Regions from separate parts of the Shinella sp. genome, predicted to be linked through region 2. Evidence: riboswitches for the same ligand, from Rfam matches in the RefSeq annotation. Region 2 holds a riboswitch; the other holds the start of a gene.
What was found. A riboswitch is a leader RNA that binds a small molecule or an ion and turns the genes downstream of it on or off. The one in region 2 is predicted to bind S-adenosylmethionine.
Positions count from the first base shown of each region.

Region 1: it holds a riboswitch for S-adenosylmethionine, as region 2 does, so the genes downstream of both, ACT6VE_RS18460 (O-succinylhomoserine sulfhydrylase) here and metA (homoserine O-acetyltransferase MetA) in region 2, are expected to answer to the same signal.

Region 1 covers NZ_JBQVPI010000009.1:189,980-198,202, forward strand. Annotated here, with positions in the region: gene ACT6VE_RS18440 (aspartate aminotransferase family protein) at 370-1,560, shown strand; gene argF (ornithine carbamoyltransferase) at 1,588-2,499, shown strand; gene ACT6VE_RS18450 (Hsp33 family molecular chaperone) at 2,694-3,686, shown strand; gene apaG (Co2+/Mg2+ efflux protein ApaG) at 3,702-4,094, opposite strand; gene ACT6VE_RS18460 (O-succinylhomoserine sulfhydrylase) at 4,217-5,401, opposite strand; SAM riboswitch at 5,445-5,523, opposite strand; gene ACT6VE_RS18465 (2'-deoxycytidine 5'-triphosphate deaminase) at 5,603-6,709, shown strand; gene pseI (pseudaminic acid synthase) at 6,838-7,899, opposite strand; gene ACT6VE_RS18475 (formyltransferase family protein) at 7,883-8,223, opposite strand, start outside.
Region 2 covers NZ_JBQVPI010000007.1:112,396-120,618, forward strand. Annotated here, with positions in the region: gene ACT6VE_RS15045 (alpha/beta hydrolase family protein) at 1-962, shown strand, start outside; gene ACT6VE_RS15050 (methyl-accepting chemotaxis protein) at 1,038-2,945, opposite strand; gene ACT6VE_RS15055 (aldose epimerase family protein) at 3,085-4,101, opposite strand; gene ACT6VE_RS15060 (GNAT family N-acetyltransferase) at 4,198-4,650, opposite strand; gene metA (homoserine O-acetyltransferase MetA) at 4,653-5,573, opposite strand; SAM riboswitch at 5,634-5,711, opposite strand; gene ACT6VE_RS15070 (hypothetical protein) at 5,811-6,053, opposite strand; gene ACT6VE_RS15075 (ABC-F family ATP-binding cassette domain-containing protein) at 6,173-7,999, opposite strand; gene ACT6VE_RS15080 (thiamine diphosphokinase) at 8,003-8,223, opposite strand, start outside.

The sequences.
Region 1 (8,223 bases), on a different contig from region 2:
GGTCCGGAATTTGAACGCCCTAACTCTTTTGGTGACTAGTTCCGCCGCATGCAGTCTAGTAATTGGTCTTTAACCTAGAGTTCGGGGGACTCTGTGACAAGAGTCGCGGGAATCGGTGCGAATCGATTTCGTAGTTTTCCCCAACTTGCTGCCCTGGTGTGACTCAAGAGCGACACCTTGCGCGCGTATCGTGAATCCTCACGTTGCGGTAGGTTCAGCGGCATTTCAGACGCGCATTTCATTGACATTGCAGGGGGAAATGCCGATAGTGCAGCATGCCGCCGAAAGGCGGTTTTTGATTTTTCTGGAGCCTGGAAAAGTCAAGTCGTAAACGAGTTTTTCCGCATCTCTTTTCGGAGGATCCGCGCCATGGCCGATGCCGCGCCGCTCTATGAAACCTATATGCGTGCACCGCTCCGGTTCACGCGCGGGGAGGGCGTCTGGCTGGTCGCCGAAAATGGCGAGCGATATCTCGATTTCGCCGCCGGCGTCGCCGTCAATTCGCTGGGCCATGCGCATCCCCATCTCGTCGCCGCACTGAAGGACCAGGCCGACAAGGTCTGGCACCTGTCCAACCTCTATGAGGTTCCGGGCCAGGAAATTCTCGGTCGCCGGCTGACGGAGGCGACCTTCGCCGACAAGGTGTTTTTCACCAATTCGGGGGCGGAAGCGCTGGAATGCGCGATCAAGACGGCGCGTCGCTACCATTTCGCCAAGGGTCACCCCGGCAAGTTCCACATCATCACCTTCGACGGCGCCTTCCACGGCCGCACGATCGCGACCATCGCCGCCGGCGGGCAGGAAAAGTACATCGAGGGTTTTGGCCCCAAGGCGCCAGGCTTCCTCAAGGTTCCCTTCGGCGACATCACGGCCGTCAAGGATTCGATCACCGAGGAAACAGCGGCGATCCTGATCGAGCCTGTACAGGGCGAGGGCGGCATCCGCCCGGTGCCGAAGGAATTCATGCAGGAACTGCGCCAGCTCTGCGACGAATATGGCCTGCTGCTGATCCTCGACGAAGTGCAGTCCGGCGTCGGTCGCACCGGTCGCCTGTTCGCCTATGAATGGTCCGGTGTTGCGCCGGACATCATGGCGGTCGCCAAGGGCATCGGCGGCGGCTTCCCGCTCGGCGCCTGCCTTGCGACGAACGAAGCGGCCGCCGGCATGGTCGCCGGCACGCACGGCTCCACCTATGGCGGCAATCCGCTCGCCATGGCTGTCGGCAATGCCGTGCTCGACGTCGTGCTGGAAGACGGGTTTCTCGATCATGTCCGCGACATCGCCCTCGTCTTCCGCCAGGGCCTCGCGGCCCTCAAGGACCGTTTCCCGGAGATCATCGAGGATGTCCGCGGCGAAGGCCTGATGCTCGGCATCAAGGCAAAGATTCCGGTCGCCGACCTTCTGAAGGCCGTGCGTGCGGAAAAGCTGCTCGGCGTGCCCGCCGGTGACAATGTGCTGCGGCTGCTGCCGCCGCTTACCGTCACGGCGGAAGAGGCGCGCGAGGGGCTCGCCCGCATCGAGCGCGCAGCCGAAAAGCTGACGGCGGCCAAAGCCGCATAAGCAGGACCGAGACAGACAGGACATATCATGGCCAAGCATTTTCTCGACCTTTCCGCCGTTTCGGAAAGCGATCTCCGCGTCATCATGGACGATGCGCACACGCGAAAGGCCGCCCGCAAGGCCGGCACGGAAGCCAAGCCGCTCGCCGGCAAGATGCTCGCGATGATCTTCGAGAAACCTTCGACCCGAACCCGCGTCTCCTTCGATGTCGGCATGCGCCAGCTCGGCGGCGAGACGCTGTTCCTGTCGGGCACGGAAATGCAGCTCGGCCGCGCCGAGACGATCGGCGACACGGCCAAGGTCCTGTCGCGCTACGTCGATGCCATCATGATCCGCACGACAGACCATAACCGTCTGCTGGAGCTTGCCGAGCACGCCACCGTGCCGGTCATCAACGCGCTGACGGACCTGACGCATCCCTGCCAGATCATGGCCGACATCATGACCTTCGAGGAGCATCGCGGCTCGACGAAAGGCAAGACCTTCGCCTGGACGGGCGACGGCAACAATGTGCTGCATTCCTTCGTCGAGGGCTCGGCCCGCTTCGGCTACACGATGAGGATGGCCGTGCCGATGGGCTCCGAGCCGGATGACAAGATCCTGAACTGGGCGCGCGACAATGGCGGCAACATCCTGCTCGGCCATGATCCCGAGGCGATCATCGACGGCGTCGATCTCGTCGTCACCGACTGCTGGGTCTCGATGAACCAGGAACACCGCGCCCGCGGCCACAACATCTTCCAACCCTATCAGGTCAACAAGCAGATGATGGCGCGTGCGAACCAGGATGCGCTGTTCATGCATTGCCTGCCGGCGCATCGTGGCGAGGAGGTCACTGACGAAGTGATCGACGGCCCGCAGTCGGTGGTTTTCGATGAGGCGGAAAATCGTCTGCATGCGCAAAAATCGATCCTTGCCTGGTGCCTCGGCGCCGTCTGACGGCCGTCTTGAAAAACACGGCGACCGACACGATCTAGGGGCCATCACAGGGCGCTTGTAAGGCGCTCTCTCTGGCGCATGCCCGTCCGGTATGGAATGATCGGGTGATAGCGCTGAATCACGGTAGAATGCCGGTCGCAAGCAGCCGGGCCCATGGCCCGGTGGCTTCCCGGTGTGCAAGGAGCAGAATGATGATGGCTGACAATGCCTTGAAACTCGGTGAGCTCGGTTATTCCGGCGACGACCATATCCTGCCGTTTCAGGTGGAGGGTCTCGACGTGCGCGGCCGTGCCGTGCAGCTCGGCCCCATGCTCGATACTATTCTGGGCCGGCACAATTATCCTGCCCCCGTCGCTCGGCTGCTCGCCGAGGCGATTACACTCACCGTGCTGCTCGGCACCTCGCTGAAGTTCGAAGGCAAGCTGATCGTCCAGACGAAGGGCGACGGCCCGGTCGACCTGCTCGTTGCCGATTTCTCAGCACCGGAGAATGTGCGCGCCTATGCCCGCTTCGACCAGGCAGCCCTCGATGCCGCCATCGCCGCCGGCACGACGGAGCCGCACGAATTGCTCGGCAAGGGCATTCTGGCCTTCACGATAGATCAGGGCGTGCACACGCAACGCTACCAGGGCATCGTGCCGCTGGACGGCGAGACGCTGGAGGAGATTGCCGGCGTCTATTTCCGTCAGTCCGAACAGATTCCAACCAGGGTGCGGCTCGGCGTTGCCGAACTCTTCGATCGTGACGAGGCCGGCAAGGCGCGCCACCGCTGGCGGGCCGGCGGCATGGTCATGCAGTTCCTGCCGCAGGCACCGGAACGCATGCGCCACCCCGATTTGCCCGGCGGCGATGGCGACGATGTCGGCCACGAGATCGACGACGATGACAACTGGGCGGAAGCCAAGGCGATGGTCGAGACGATCGACGCTGACGAGCTGACGGACCCGACTGTCGGCACCGAACGGCTGCTGTTCCGCCTCTTCCACGAGCGCGGCGTGCGTGTCTACCAGCCGCAACAGGTCTTTGACCGCTGCTCCTGCTCGCGCGAGAAACTGAAGGGTGTGCTGGTCGGCTTCAGCGCCGACGATATTGCGCACACCGCGGACGACAAGGGCGACATCTCGGTCACCTGCGAGTTCTGCTCGACGACCTACCGCTTCGACGCGGCGGAAGTCCTGCCGCAGTAGGGCCCAAGCGCATCCTCAGTTGAGGGTGCGCGGTTGTCCCGGTGTATCCAGCGAGAAGGCGGGAATGGCGACGTTGAAGGCTTCGCCGCTCTCGGTTTCCATGAGATATCGGCCGAACATGATGCCGGAGGGGGTTTCGAGCGGGCAGCCGGAGGAATATTCGTAGGTATCACCGGGGCGCAGCACCGGCTGCTCGCCGATGACGCCTGGACCGTTCACCTCGTCCACCTGGCCATTCTGGTCAGTGATATGCCAGTAGCGCGTCATCAGCCGCACCGCGACGTTGGAATGGTTGGATATGACGACCCTGTATCCCCAAACATACCGGCTGTCGTCGGGGTCTGATTGGTCGGCCAGATAGTACGGCTCTACGGTCACTTCGATGTCGCGGGTCAGCGCACGATACATGGGCAAGCCTTGAACTGATTAGCTCCTGCTATTCTACAGGAATGTGGTTTCGTCAAGGATAAGCAAAGAGGCACCGGCCTCATCGACCGGTGCCTCCGTATTTGTCCATCTGTTGCTGAAGGTCAGGCTCTGACCTTGGAGAGCGCGCGGGCAAAATCCTCGAGCAGGTCTTCGCTGTCCTCGATACCGGCGGAAAAGCGGACCGTTCCGTCCGACATGCCAAGCTCGGCGCGCGCCTCGTCCGTCAGGTTCTTGTGCGTCGTCGTCGCCGGATGGGTGATCAGGCTCTTTGCGTCGCCGAGATTGTTGGAGATCTTCGCGACCTGGAGCGCGTCCTGCAGCGCGAAGGCTGCTTCCTTGCCACCCTTCAGCTCGAAGCAGACGAGCGTCGAGCCGCCCGTCATCTGCTTGGCGATGATGTCGGCCTGCGGATGGTCCTTGCGGCCCGGATAGATCACGCTGGCAACCTGACTCTGTTCGGCGAGGAAGTCGGCGACGCGGCTGGCATTTTCCGTCTGCTGTTTTACGCGCAGCGGAAGTGTTTCAATCCCTTTCAGCAGCGTCCAGGCATTGAACGGCGACATGGCCGGGCCGGTGTGGCGGAAGTAATCGTGCAGATGCTCGTCGATCCATTCCTTGTCGGACAGCACGACGCCGCCGAGGCAGCGGCCCTGGCCGTCGATATGCTTGGTGGCGGAATAGACGACGATATGCGCGCCGAGTTCGAGCGGCTTCTGGAAGAGCGGCGTTGCAAACACGTTGTCGACGACGACCTTGGCGCCGATCTGGTTTGCGAGCTTCGCCACACCGGCAATGTCGATCACTTCCAGCGTCGGATTGGTCGGGCTTTCGAGGAAGAACACTTTCGTGTTTTTCTGAATGGCCTTTTCCCAGTTGGCGAGATTGCGGCCATCAACCAGCGTGCATTCGATGCCGTATTTCGGCGCGAGCGTCTCGACGACCCAGCGGCACGAACCGAACAGCGCGCGGGCGGCGACGATATGGTCGCCGGCCTTGAGCTGGCAGAGGATCGCAGCGGTGACGGCAGCCATGCCCGAGGCGGTGGCGCGTGCGTCTTCGGCGCCTTCCAGCAGGCACATGCGCTTTTCGAACATGTCGTTGGTCGGGCTGCCGTAGCGGGCGTAGATGAAACCGTCCGTCTCGCCCTTGAAGCGGGCTTCGGCCGCAGCCGACGTGTCATAGACGAAACCCTGCGTGAGGAAGATTGCTTCTGCGGTTTCGCCGTGCTGGGAGCGGGTGGTTCCGCCGTGAACGAGTTGGGTGGCCGGGCGCCAGGACTTGCTCATGTGATTGTCGCCTTCAAACAAAAAAACCGGCCGCAAAAGCAGGCCGGTTTCAAACCCGGCCTTTTTAGCTACTTGTTTTACGTGGCTGCAAGCCGGCCGGCCAAATCACCACGGGATAACCTTGTTATTACTGCGCGGCCGCGCTTGCGTCAATTGCCGGCATTTGGTTTTGTGCGGGCCTTCTCACGGGACGGTATGATGATGGCTTCTGCGGTGCGCAGCACGGGCATTCTGGCGGACAACGCCATTCGCGGCTTGTTCGACAGCGGACGGCTGAAGAGCGAGGCGCCCCTCGACGACGACCAGATCCAGCCGGCGAGCCTGGACCTGCGCCTCGGCGCGATAGCCTTTCGCGTGCGTGCCAGCTTCCTGCCCGGCCCCGCCCATCTCGTCGCCGACAAGCTCGACCGGCTGAAGCTGCACGTCATCGATCTGTCCGAGGGCGCGGTGCTCGAAACGGGCTGCGTCTACATCGTGCCGCTGATGGAAAGCCTCGACCTGCCGGCGGAACTCGCGGCTTCGGCGAACCCGAAAAGCTCGACCGGTCGCCTCGATATCTTCACCCGCGTCATCACCGATCGCGCGCAGGAATTCGACAAGATCCCGGCCGGCTATTCCGGCCCGCTCTATCTCGAAATCTCGCCGCGTACCTTCCCGATAGTCGTGCGGCGCGGTTCGCGCCTGTCGCAGATACGCTTCCGGAAAGGCAAGGCCCTGCTCGGCGAAAACGAACTGCTGGCGCTGCACACCAGCGACACGCTCGTTGCCAGCGACACGCCGAACGTCTCCGGCGGCGGCATCGCGCTGTCGATAGACCTCAAGGGCACCGGCCCGGAAGGACTGATCGGCTATCGCGGCAAACATCACACCTCTGTCATTGATGTCGATCGCAAGAACCAGCACGACATCTTCGATTTCTGGGAGCCGCTGTTCAGCCGCGGCCGCAACGAACTGATCCTCGATCCGGACGAGTTCTACATTCTCGTTTCGCGGGAAGCCGTGCACGTCCCGCCGCTCTACGCCGCCGAGATGACGCCCTTCGACCCGCTCGTCGGCGAGTTCCGCGTGCATTATGCCGGCTTCTTCGATCCCGGCTTCGGCCACGCCCCGGCCGGCGGCTCCGGTAGCCGCGCGGTGCTGGAAGTGCGCAGCCACGAAGTGCCCTTCATCCTGGAACACGGCCAGATCGTCGGCCGCCTCGTCTATGAGCACATGCTTGATACGCCGGAGGGCCTTTACGGCTCCGGTCTCGGATCGAACTATCAGGCACAGGGTCTAAAACTCTCCAAGCATTTCCGCGTCGGATAAAGCTGTTCGCGAAGGCGTTTCCCGCAGCTATGTGCCTGTGAAGCTTCGGGGTGTCTACGACAGTTCAGCGCCGGCTATTTGCTAACAGCCGGCGCGTTGTCATGAATTCGAGGCGGCGGAGTGCCGGCCTAGAACTGCCTGTCAGCGATCACTGCCGCCAGAACCGGGGTGCAGGCCTGCACGTCCACCGATAGGCGTGCGCCGATGACAACATCCAGGTGCTTGGGCGCTAGGCCAAAGCCGGGACGCACACTGCGCACCGCATCAGCCGTGATCACGTCGCCAGCCTTGAGGTCTTTCACAAAGTAAAGGGATCGCCGGAACTTCACGTTGTCGCGTTCGCTGGATTTGCGACCATAGTCAACACGGCCAATGGCTTCCCACGCCGTGCGCGCACCGCTGCAAAGTGCAGAGAATTCGGCGGGTTCAAGGGAGAAGCTGTCGTCCGGGCCGCCAGCCGAGCGGTCGAGCGTGAAGTGCTTTTCGATGATGTTGGCACCCAGAGCAACACTGGCAATTGCCGTCGTGTTGTCCAACGTGTGATCCGAAAGCCCGGTCACGATACCGTGCCGTGCGATCATGTCCGGAATCGTTCGCAGATTGTAGTCCGCGGCGGGTGCCGGATAACCGCTGACGCAGTGAAGAACCGCAAGCTGGCGGCAGCCCCCGGCGTAGGCCGCGTCGATGGCCTCCTGGATTTCTTCCGCGTCGGCCATACCGGTCGAAATAATCATCGGCTTGCCGGTGGAGGCAACATAGCGGATCAGCGGCAGATCAACCGCCTCGAAGGACGCGATCTTGTATGCGGGGGCGTTCAGGTCTTCCAGCAGATCGACGGCGGTCGTATCGAAGGGTGAGCTGAACATCGTGATGCCGAGTTTGCGCGCGTGCTCGAAAAGCTCCGCATGCCATTCCCACGGCGTATGTGCCCACTCATAGAGCTCGTACAGGGTTTTTCCGCCCCACAGGCCGCCAACGATCTGGAAATCGGGCAGGTTGCTGTTCAGCGTGATGGTGTCTGGACGGTAGGTCTGGATCTTGACGGCGTCTGCACCGACTTCCTTGGCGGCCTCAATGATCCTCAAGGCGGCGGAGAGATCGCCGTTGTGGTTTGCCGACATTTCGGCAATGACGTAGGGGGGGAAGTCGTCCCCAATCGATCTGTTTGCAATTTTAATCGGCGGCTTCATCGCGTCTCTCCAATTTTATCACATACGTGTGTCCATGCAGTTCGAAGAAGGCAGGAAACCGCTCGGGATCGCATACCCTTATCAGATCAAACTGCTCTTCAAGGCTCTTTGTCGGATCCAGCCTGCTGTCTGCAGGGGTTCGCTTGGGGTAATATGTCGGCGTTATGCTTGCGGATTGGGGTTCCGGGCGAACGGTATGATAGGCCTTCACGGCAAAATCCATCAGCTGCAGTTCTGCTTTGAACAGGAGGTGATTGATTTCGTTCCACAGTGCGCCCCGAGGAACCTGCACCTTCAACTTCATCCAGATATCGCCGCGATCCA
Region 2 (8,223 bases):
AACGTGGCCGCGACATAGAGGTCACCGTCTGGTACCCTGCCGCTGACGGTGGAACGCCAGGCCTGGTCGGCGACAACAGGATTTTCAAAGGAGAGCCCGCCACGCGCGATGCGGCGATCGCCACGGGCCGCTTTCCGCTCGTGCTTCTGTCGCACGGCTCCGGTGCGCGTGTCGAAACCATGGGTTGGCTGGCGACGAAGCTTGCCGAAACGGGGTTCGTCGTGGTCGGCCCCAACCATCCCGGCACGACGAGCGGGGATTCCACGCCTGCGGCAACGCCCCTCATCTGGGAGCGCACGGCCGATCTTTCTGCGGTGATCGACCGCTTCTCGACCGATCCGACGTGGAGTGCTGCGATCGATCCCGCGCGGATCGGCGTCGTCGGCTTCTCGCTTGGCGGTTCGACCGCGCTGGAAATTGCCGGCGCGCGGGCTGATCTCGAAGCCTATGCCCGCTATTGCGACAGCTATGACAAGTGGGATTGCGCCTGGTTTGCCGGCGGACGCGGCTATGTCGGCGAGATGCCCGTCGACGTGGAAAAGGTCGACCTGCGCAAGCTCGACAAGGCCCGTTTCGAACAGTCGAACCAAGACCTGCGCATCCGTGCGGCCGTGCTGGTGGATCCCGGGTTGGCGCAGGCCTATGTCGATGACAGCCTGAAGGCGATCGACATTCCGTTGAGCTTCATCAATCTCGGCGGCCCGGGCGTGATCCCCGAAGCGGTGATCGCCGACAAGCTGGCGGCGCTGGTGCCGCAGGCAAGCTATGCGGCGGTCACGGAAGCCGTGCATTTCAGCTTCCTGCCGGAGTGCAAGGACGGCGCTGGCGACTTCCTGAAATCGGTCGGCGAGATCGATCCGATCTGCGACGAAACGGGTAGCCGGTCGCGGGCGGACATCCATGCGGAGCTGAAACGCCTCATCGTCGATGCGCTTCAGCGCAGCCTCAAGGGGTCGTTCTGAGCCGAGGGTTGCTGAATGAGAAAGACCAGCGACGGGTTGTCAGGTCGCTGGTCTTTGGCGTGTTTGCAGAGGACGTCAGGCGGCGCGGCGCTGGTAGACGGCGTTGCCGCGTCCTGTGTCGATATGGAACTGCGACAGCGCGGTCTGGAGCTGGGCGGCCTCGCTGGCGAGCACCTGGCTTGCAGCGGTGGTTTCCTCCACCATCGCGGCGTTCTGCTGGGTCATCTGGTCCATCTGGTTGACGGCCGTGTTGATTTCGCCAAGCGCCGCGGACTGTTCCTGGGCCGCACGCGTGATCGAGACGACGTGGTCGTTGACGCGGTTTACCAGGTCCTTGATCTCGGAGAGTACATCGCCTGTCGAGAGAACCAGCGAAACACCGCCCTTCACTTCGCCGGCCGAGGCGTTGATCAGCGTCTTGATCTCCTTGGCGGCATTAGCGGAGCGCTGGGCGAGCTCGCGGACTTCCTGGGCGACGACGGCAAAACCGCGACCGGCTTCGCCGGCACGCGCCGCCTCCACACCGGCATTCAGCGCCAAGAGGTTGGTCTGGAAGGCGATCTCGTCGATGACAGAGATGATCTGGCTGATCTTCTGCGACGACTGCTCGATGCGGCCCATGGCACTGATGGCGTTCTGGACGATGTCGCCGGACTTGTCGGCGCTATCCTTGGCTTCGCGCACGATTTCCGAGGCTTCGAGCGCGCGGCTTGTCGAGGTTTTGACCGTGGTGGTGATTTCCTCCAGGGCAGCCGCCGTTTCTTCCAGCGAAGCCGCCTGCTGCTCCGTGCGATGGGCGAGTTGGTCGGCGGCGGCGGAAAGCTCGCGGGAATTGCCGGTGATCGTGCCAGCGGTGGTGAGAATGCCGGTCATCGTGCTGCGCAGCGTCAGCATGGCGCCGTTGACGTTGGCCTGGAGCTCGGCGAAATCGCCCTGGAAGTGGCCGGCCATTTCCTGCGTCAGGTCGGCATGCGAGAGCGAGGCGATCACGCGGCGCACTTCGCTGACGCCGCGGTCGACATTGATCACCAGATCATTGACGCCCGTCGCGAAGCGGCGAAGGTCTTCGTCCTCATAGGCCTTGGTGATGCGGCGCGAAAAGTCGCCGGCGGCAGCGGCCGCCACAATGGTGCTGATGTTCGTTTGTAGGTCCTTGCTCTGCGCCTGGAGGGCGGCTTCCTGTGCCTCCATCTCACGCATCTGCATCTCGTTGGCGCGGAACACATCGAGCGTGCGCGCCATGGCGCCGATCTCGTCCTTGCGCTCGGTGCAGGGGATCGTGTCGTCGAGCTTGCCGGCAGCGAGATTGGACATGACGCCGGTGAGCAGCTGGATCGGACGCACGATGCCGTTGCGGGCGAAGACCATGGCGAACAGCATGCCGGCGACGATGCAGACGAAGGCGGTTGCGAGCAGCAGGATCTGCGTCGTGGTCGAGCGGGAAATTGCGACCGCGCGCGAATCCGACAGCGTGTCGGCGGAATAGGTGGTGTATTCCTTGAGCGCTGCGGTAACGGCCTTCTGGCTTTCCAGCGACTTGTCGAGCGCGGCAAGAACAGCGACGCGGTCCTGACCCTTGTCCGAGCCGGCGACGGCCACCATGGCGCGGATATCCTCGAAATAGGGTGCCAGTGCCGCGCGAACGCCGTCGAGCAGCTTCTGTTCGCTGGCATCGGCCGTGGAGGCGATCCTTGGTAGGCGGTCGAGCATTTCCGTGGCGCGTTTTTCCGTCTCGGCGGCGAAACCGGCCGCCTTTTCCGGGGCGATTGCGAGCTGGTAGGTCATGCGGCTGATGGCGATGACGTCGATGCGCAGGTCCATGGCCTCGCGGGCCACTTCCTCACGCGCTCCGGTATCCGAAAGGGCGGCACCCAGCGAGGTCAACCCGCGGCTGCCGACGGTGGCGATGGTGCCGGCGGCAAGGCCCATCAAAAGCACGAGCAGGCCGACTTTCCGAGAAATCGAGAGATCCGAAATTTTCATGGACAGCGTCCCCAGGGGCGACCGCCGCCGTCCTGGCGCGTTCCATCCCACACAACCCGGGAACATTCCGGGTCAATATGGCATCGTTTGTCTAATAGAAAAGTTTCTAATTTATTGCACCGCAGCAATCCTGCGGATCTCACCCCTTGCGGAAGACGTAGTCCGTCTCCTGCCGCAATGTTTCACCGGGCCGAAGAATGGCATTCGGGAAGCTGGGGTGGTTGACGGCATCCGGCCAGACCTGCGTTTCAAGGCAGAAGCCGGCAAAGGGTCCATAGCGGCGACCACCGAGCCCCGGAACCGCCGGGCTGACCTTCGCACCGGTGTAGAGCTGCACGCCCGGCTCCGTGGTCAGCACCTCCAGCGAGATGCCGGACAGGGGGCTGCGAACCTCGGCGACCGCGCGCTTGTCCTGGCGTTCGGCCGAGAGGCAGAAATTGTGGTCGAAGGCGACGCCGCTGGCTTCCGTCTGCCGGCGGAGCCGCGTCCAGTCGCGGAGGTCGAAGGGCGTTCCCGCGACGGGGCGGATTTCGCCGGTCGGAATGAGGTTCTCGTCGACGGGCAGGTAGTGTTCGGCCTTGAGGCGAATGTCATGACCGAGGGCGTCGCTGCTGTCGTCGAGGATGAAATAGCTGTGCTGGCAGAGGTTGACCGGTGTGGGCGCATCCGTCGTCGCCTGGTAGGCGACGGAGAGCACGCCATTGCCCGGCAGGCGATAGGTGCAGGTGATGGCGCAGGTGCCGGGGTAACCGGCGCGGCCGGCGGGGTCGTTCAACGTCAGGGTGACGAAGTCGGCGCCCTGGCCGGCGATATGCCAGTTCTGCCGGCCGATGCCGTCGCTGCCGCCGTGCAGGTGCGAGACGCCGCGTTCGTTGCATTCGAGCTGGTATTCGGTGCCGTCGATTGTAAACCGGCCCCCGCCGATGCGGTTGGCGCAGCGCCCCGGCGTCGCGCCGAAATAGGGGGAGTGGGCGAGGTAGGAGGGGAGGTCTTCGAAGCCCAGCACCAGCGGCGCGTCATGTCCCGCGAGCCTGAGGTCCTGGATGACTGCGCCCCAGGTCAGCACCTGGGCGGTCAGCCCGCCGCCGGTGATCGTGATGCGCTCGACCGCTTCGCCAGACTCAAGGTGACCGAAGATTTCATTCCCTGCACCCACGCTCGCGTCTCCTCGCCGATCCCAATTGCGGGCGGCAAACTGCTGCAATTTTCTCCGGCCCGCAACCGAAAAGTCATACTTTTTGAGAATCAGCCCTCAGAAGGTCTTCTGGTAGATGATGAAGGGCGTCTTGTCGGCGATGCGGTCGTAGAGCTGGCGCGCGGTGGCGTTGAACTCCTGCGTCATCCAGTAGACCTCCGGCGAGCCCGCCTCCTTCGCCTTGGCATAGACCCCTTCGATCAGCGCGCGCCCGATACCGGAGCCGCGAACCTCCGGGTCGGCATAGAGATCCTGAAGGTAGCAGACATTGCCGATCGTCCAGCAGGAGCGATGGAAGAGGTAGTGGGCGAGGCCGACCGGCTTGCCGTCGAGCGTGGCGAGGAGGCCGCGGAACTCGCCGTCTGCCGTCGCGCCGGTCAGCCGGGCGAAGGTGGTGGCGAAAATTTCCTCGGGTAGAACCGTCTCGTAGAAGGCGAGATAGGCGGTCCACAGGCGGCGCCATTCGCCTTCATCGTCTGCATGCAAAGGGCGAATGACGACACGGCTCATGGTCAGGCTCCTGTTCTGATCTTTTCCAGATCATAACTCGTGGTTTGATAGATTTCGTTGATCCAGTTGCCGAAAAGCAGGTGCGCATGGCCACGCCAGCGGTTCTGCGGCGGAAGCGACGGATCGTTGTGCGGGAAATAGTTCTTCGGCAGCTTGATCGGCACGCCGGCCGAGACGTCGCGGAAATACTCGTCGGCAAGGGACGTCGAATCATATTCGACATGGTTGAAGATGTAGAGATTCTTCGCCTTGTCCTGCACCAGGCAGACCCCCGTCTCGTCCGAGTCCAGCAGTATATCAAGCTCCGGCACAGCGCGGATATCTTCCATGCGGATTTCGGTCCAGCGCGAGACGGGGACCTCGAAATTGTCGGAGAAGCCGTTGAGGAAGACCGACGAGGGCTTGCGGTTGTGGTGGCGATAGACGCCGAACGCCTTTTCCTCCAGCGTGTGTTTCGGCACGCCGTGGAAATGGTAGATCGCCGCCATGCCGCCCCAGCAGACATTCAGCGTCGAATGCACGTTGGTCTGCGTCCAGTCGAGGATCTGCTTCATCTCGTCCCAATAGGTGACATCCTCGTAATCGAGGATTTCCACCGGTGCGCCGGTGATGATGAAGCCGTCGAACTTGCGGTGACGCACCTCTTCCCACGTGTCGTAGAAGGCAAGCAGGTGGTCTTCCGAGGTGTTTTTCGCGCGGTGGCCGCCGACGCGCACCAGTGACAGTTCCACCTGCAAGGGCGAAGCGCCGATGAGGCGCGCCATCTGCACTTCCGTTTTGATCTTGTTCGGCATGAGGTTGAGCAGCCCGATCTGCAACGGGCGGATATCCTGCCGGACCGCCATCGTTTCGGTCATCACCCGCACACCCTCGTGAACGAGGGTTTCGAAGGCGGGGAGCGTATCGGGAATCTTGATGGGCATGTCTCAACTCGATCCAAAACAAAAACCGGCCGCAACAATGTCGCAACCGGTCCACGTAAGGGTCTTCCTCGCGCGGCCCTTTAGCAACTTGTTTAACGTGGCTGCAAGCCGGCCGGCCAAATCACCACGAGCATTTTAGATAGCGCTAGTTTCCTTGCGAATCAATCCATCGCCGGGAACGGTCAAGGCCCGGATGCAGCAAGCATCCGGGCCTTAGCCTTTCAAAGCGTCACGCGCTTAGTAGTAGCTGTAGTGGCGCTTCTTGTAATAGACCTTGCCGCCCCAATGGCCGCCCCAGCGATGGCCGTAGTTGCCGTAATGACGCTTGACGCGGTAGTGCTTGTAGCCGTGATGGCCGTAGCCATAGCTGTTGTAACCGTAGCTCTTGTGACCGTAGCCGTAATAGCCGGCCTCGGACGGGGCAGCGAAGGAAACAGCAGCGACGACGGCGACAACGGCGGAAATGATGAACTTGCGCATGGGACTCTCCTGATCTCTTTCGGGTTGCAGGATGAGTTCCTCTCATCCAGTGATCAGACTTTCCCACATTGCCGGGACTTGCGCTGTTTCGGATGGAACAGGAGGCCTTCGAGGCCGTTTCAGCCCTCCAGTTCTTCGCGAAGCATTTCCAGCTCCAGCCATTCCTCTTCCATCTTGGTCAGCTGCTCGCGCAGCTTTTCCATCTCGGCGGCAAGCTTGTTGAAGGTTGCCGGGTCCTTGGTGAAGAGTGCGGGATCGGCCATCTTCGCCTCACGGGCGGCGATCTCCTTTTCCGTCTTCGCCATCTCCTTCGGCAGGTTTTCGAGTGCGAATTTCTGCTTGTAGGAGAGTTTTACCTTGCCCTTGCTGTCGGGTGACACGGCCGCGGTTGTCTCGGCGGCCTTCGCCTTCTCGGCCTTTTCCGCCTTGCGCTTTTCCTCGATCACGCCGCGGCGCTGCGCCATCATGTCGGAATAGCCGCCGGCATATTCGATCCAGCGGCCGTCCGGGTTTTCCGGGTCGGCGGGCGCGATGGTCGAGGTGACGGTGCGGTCGAGGAAGTCGCGGTCGTGGCTGACGAGCAGCACGGTGCCGGCAAAACCCGCGACGATTTCCTGAAGCAGGTCCAGCGTCTCGATGTCGAGGTCGTTGGTCGGTTCGTCGAGGATCAGGAGGTTGGTCGGCCGCGACAGGATGCGGGCCAGCATCAACCGTGCGCGCTCGCCGCCCGACAGGTTGCGGATCGGCGTGCGGGACTGCTCGGGCTGGAACAGGAATTCCTTCATGTAGCCGGTGACGTGGCGCTGCTCGCCATTGACGATGAGCGTCTCGCCACGGCCGTCGGTCAGGTAATGGGCGAGCGTGTCGTCGAGGTTCAGGTCCTCGCGGCGCTGGTCGAGGGTCGCGATTTCGAGGTTGGTGCCGAGTTTCACCGTGCCGCTGTCCGGCTCGAGCTGGCCGGTCAGCATCTTGAGCAGGGTGGTCTTGCCGGCACCATTCGGGCCGACGAGGCCGATGCAATCGCCGCGATGCACGCGGATCGAGAAGGGCGCGACGATGGTGCGCTCGCCGTAGGCCTTGGTGATCTTGTCTGCCTCAATGACCAGCTTGCCGGACTCTTGCGCGTCGGAGGCGCTCGCCTGCACGCTGCCCTGCGGACCCTTGTGGCCGCGATAGCGCGAGCGCAGGTCATGCAACGCACCGAGGCGGCGCATGTTGCGCTTGCGCCGTGCCGTCACGCCATAGCGCAACCAGTGTTCCTCGCGCTCGATCGACTTGCCGAGCTTGTGCTGTTCCAGCTCTTCGGCCTCCAGCACCTCGTCGCGCCAGGCTTCGAAATGGCCAAAACCCCGATTGAGTCGGCGCGACTGGCCGCGATCGAGCCAGACGGTGGCGTTGGAGACCTTTTCGAGGAAACGACGGTCGTGCGAGATGACGACGAGGGCCGAGCGCGTCGATTGCAACTCGCCTTCCAGCCATTCGATGGTTGGCAGGTCGAGATGGTTGGTCGGCTCGTCGAGCAGAAGAATATCCGGTTCCGGCGCCATGACGCGGGCAAGGGCTGCCCGGCGCGCCTCGCCGCCCGAAAGCGACTTCGGGTCCTCCGTGCCGTTGAGGCCGAGATGTTCGAGCAGGTAGGTGACGCGGTAGGGATCATCGCTTGGGCCGAGGCCGGCTTCCGCATAGGCGGCCACCGTGTCGTAGCCGTCGAAATCCGGCGCCTGGTGCAGGTAGCGGATGGTGGCCGACGGATGGCGGAACACCTCGCCGGACTGCGCCTCGGCAAGGCCGGCGGCGATCTTCATCAGCGTCGACTTGCCGGAGCCGTTGCGGCCGACGAGTGAGATGCGGTCGCCGGGCTCGATCTGAAGGCTGGCGCCGGCAAGCAGCGGCGTGCCGCCGAAGCTCAGGAAGATGTCGTCGAGTTTGAGGATTGGCGGTGCCAAGGGTCAGGCTCCTGAAAGGTCATAGGGCCTTGCGATGAGGATCGCGCGGCCGGAGGCGAGCGAAAGGCGGATTGCGCCTTCCGCGACGTTGGAAATGGTGCGGGATGCACCGAAGGGCAGTGAAAAATTCTTCAGCGGATAGCGCACGTTGCCGATATCGAGGCCGGCAAGCGGCGAGAGGCCGAGAACGGAGAACAGACTGCCTTTCGGCAGGTCGATGTCGC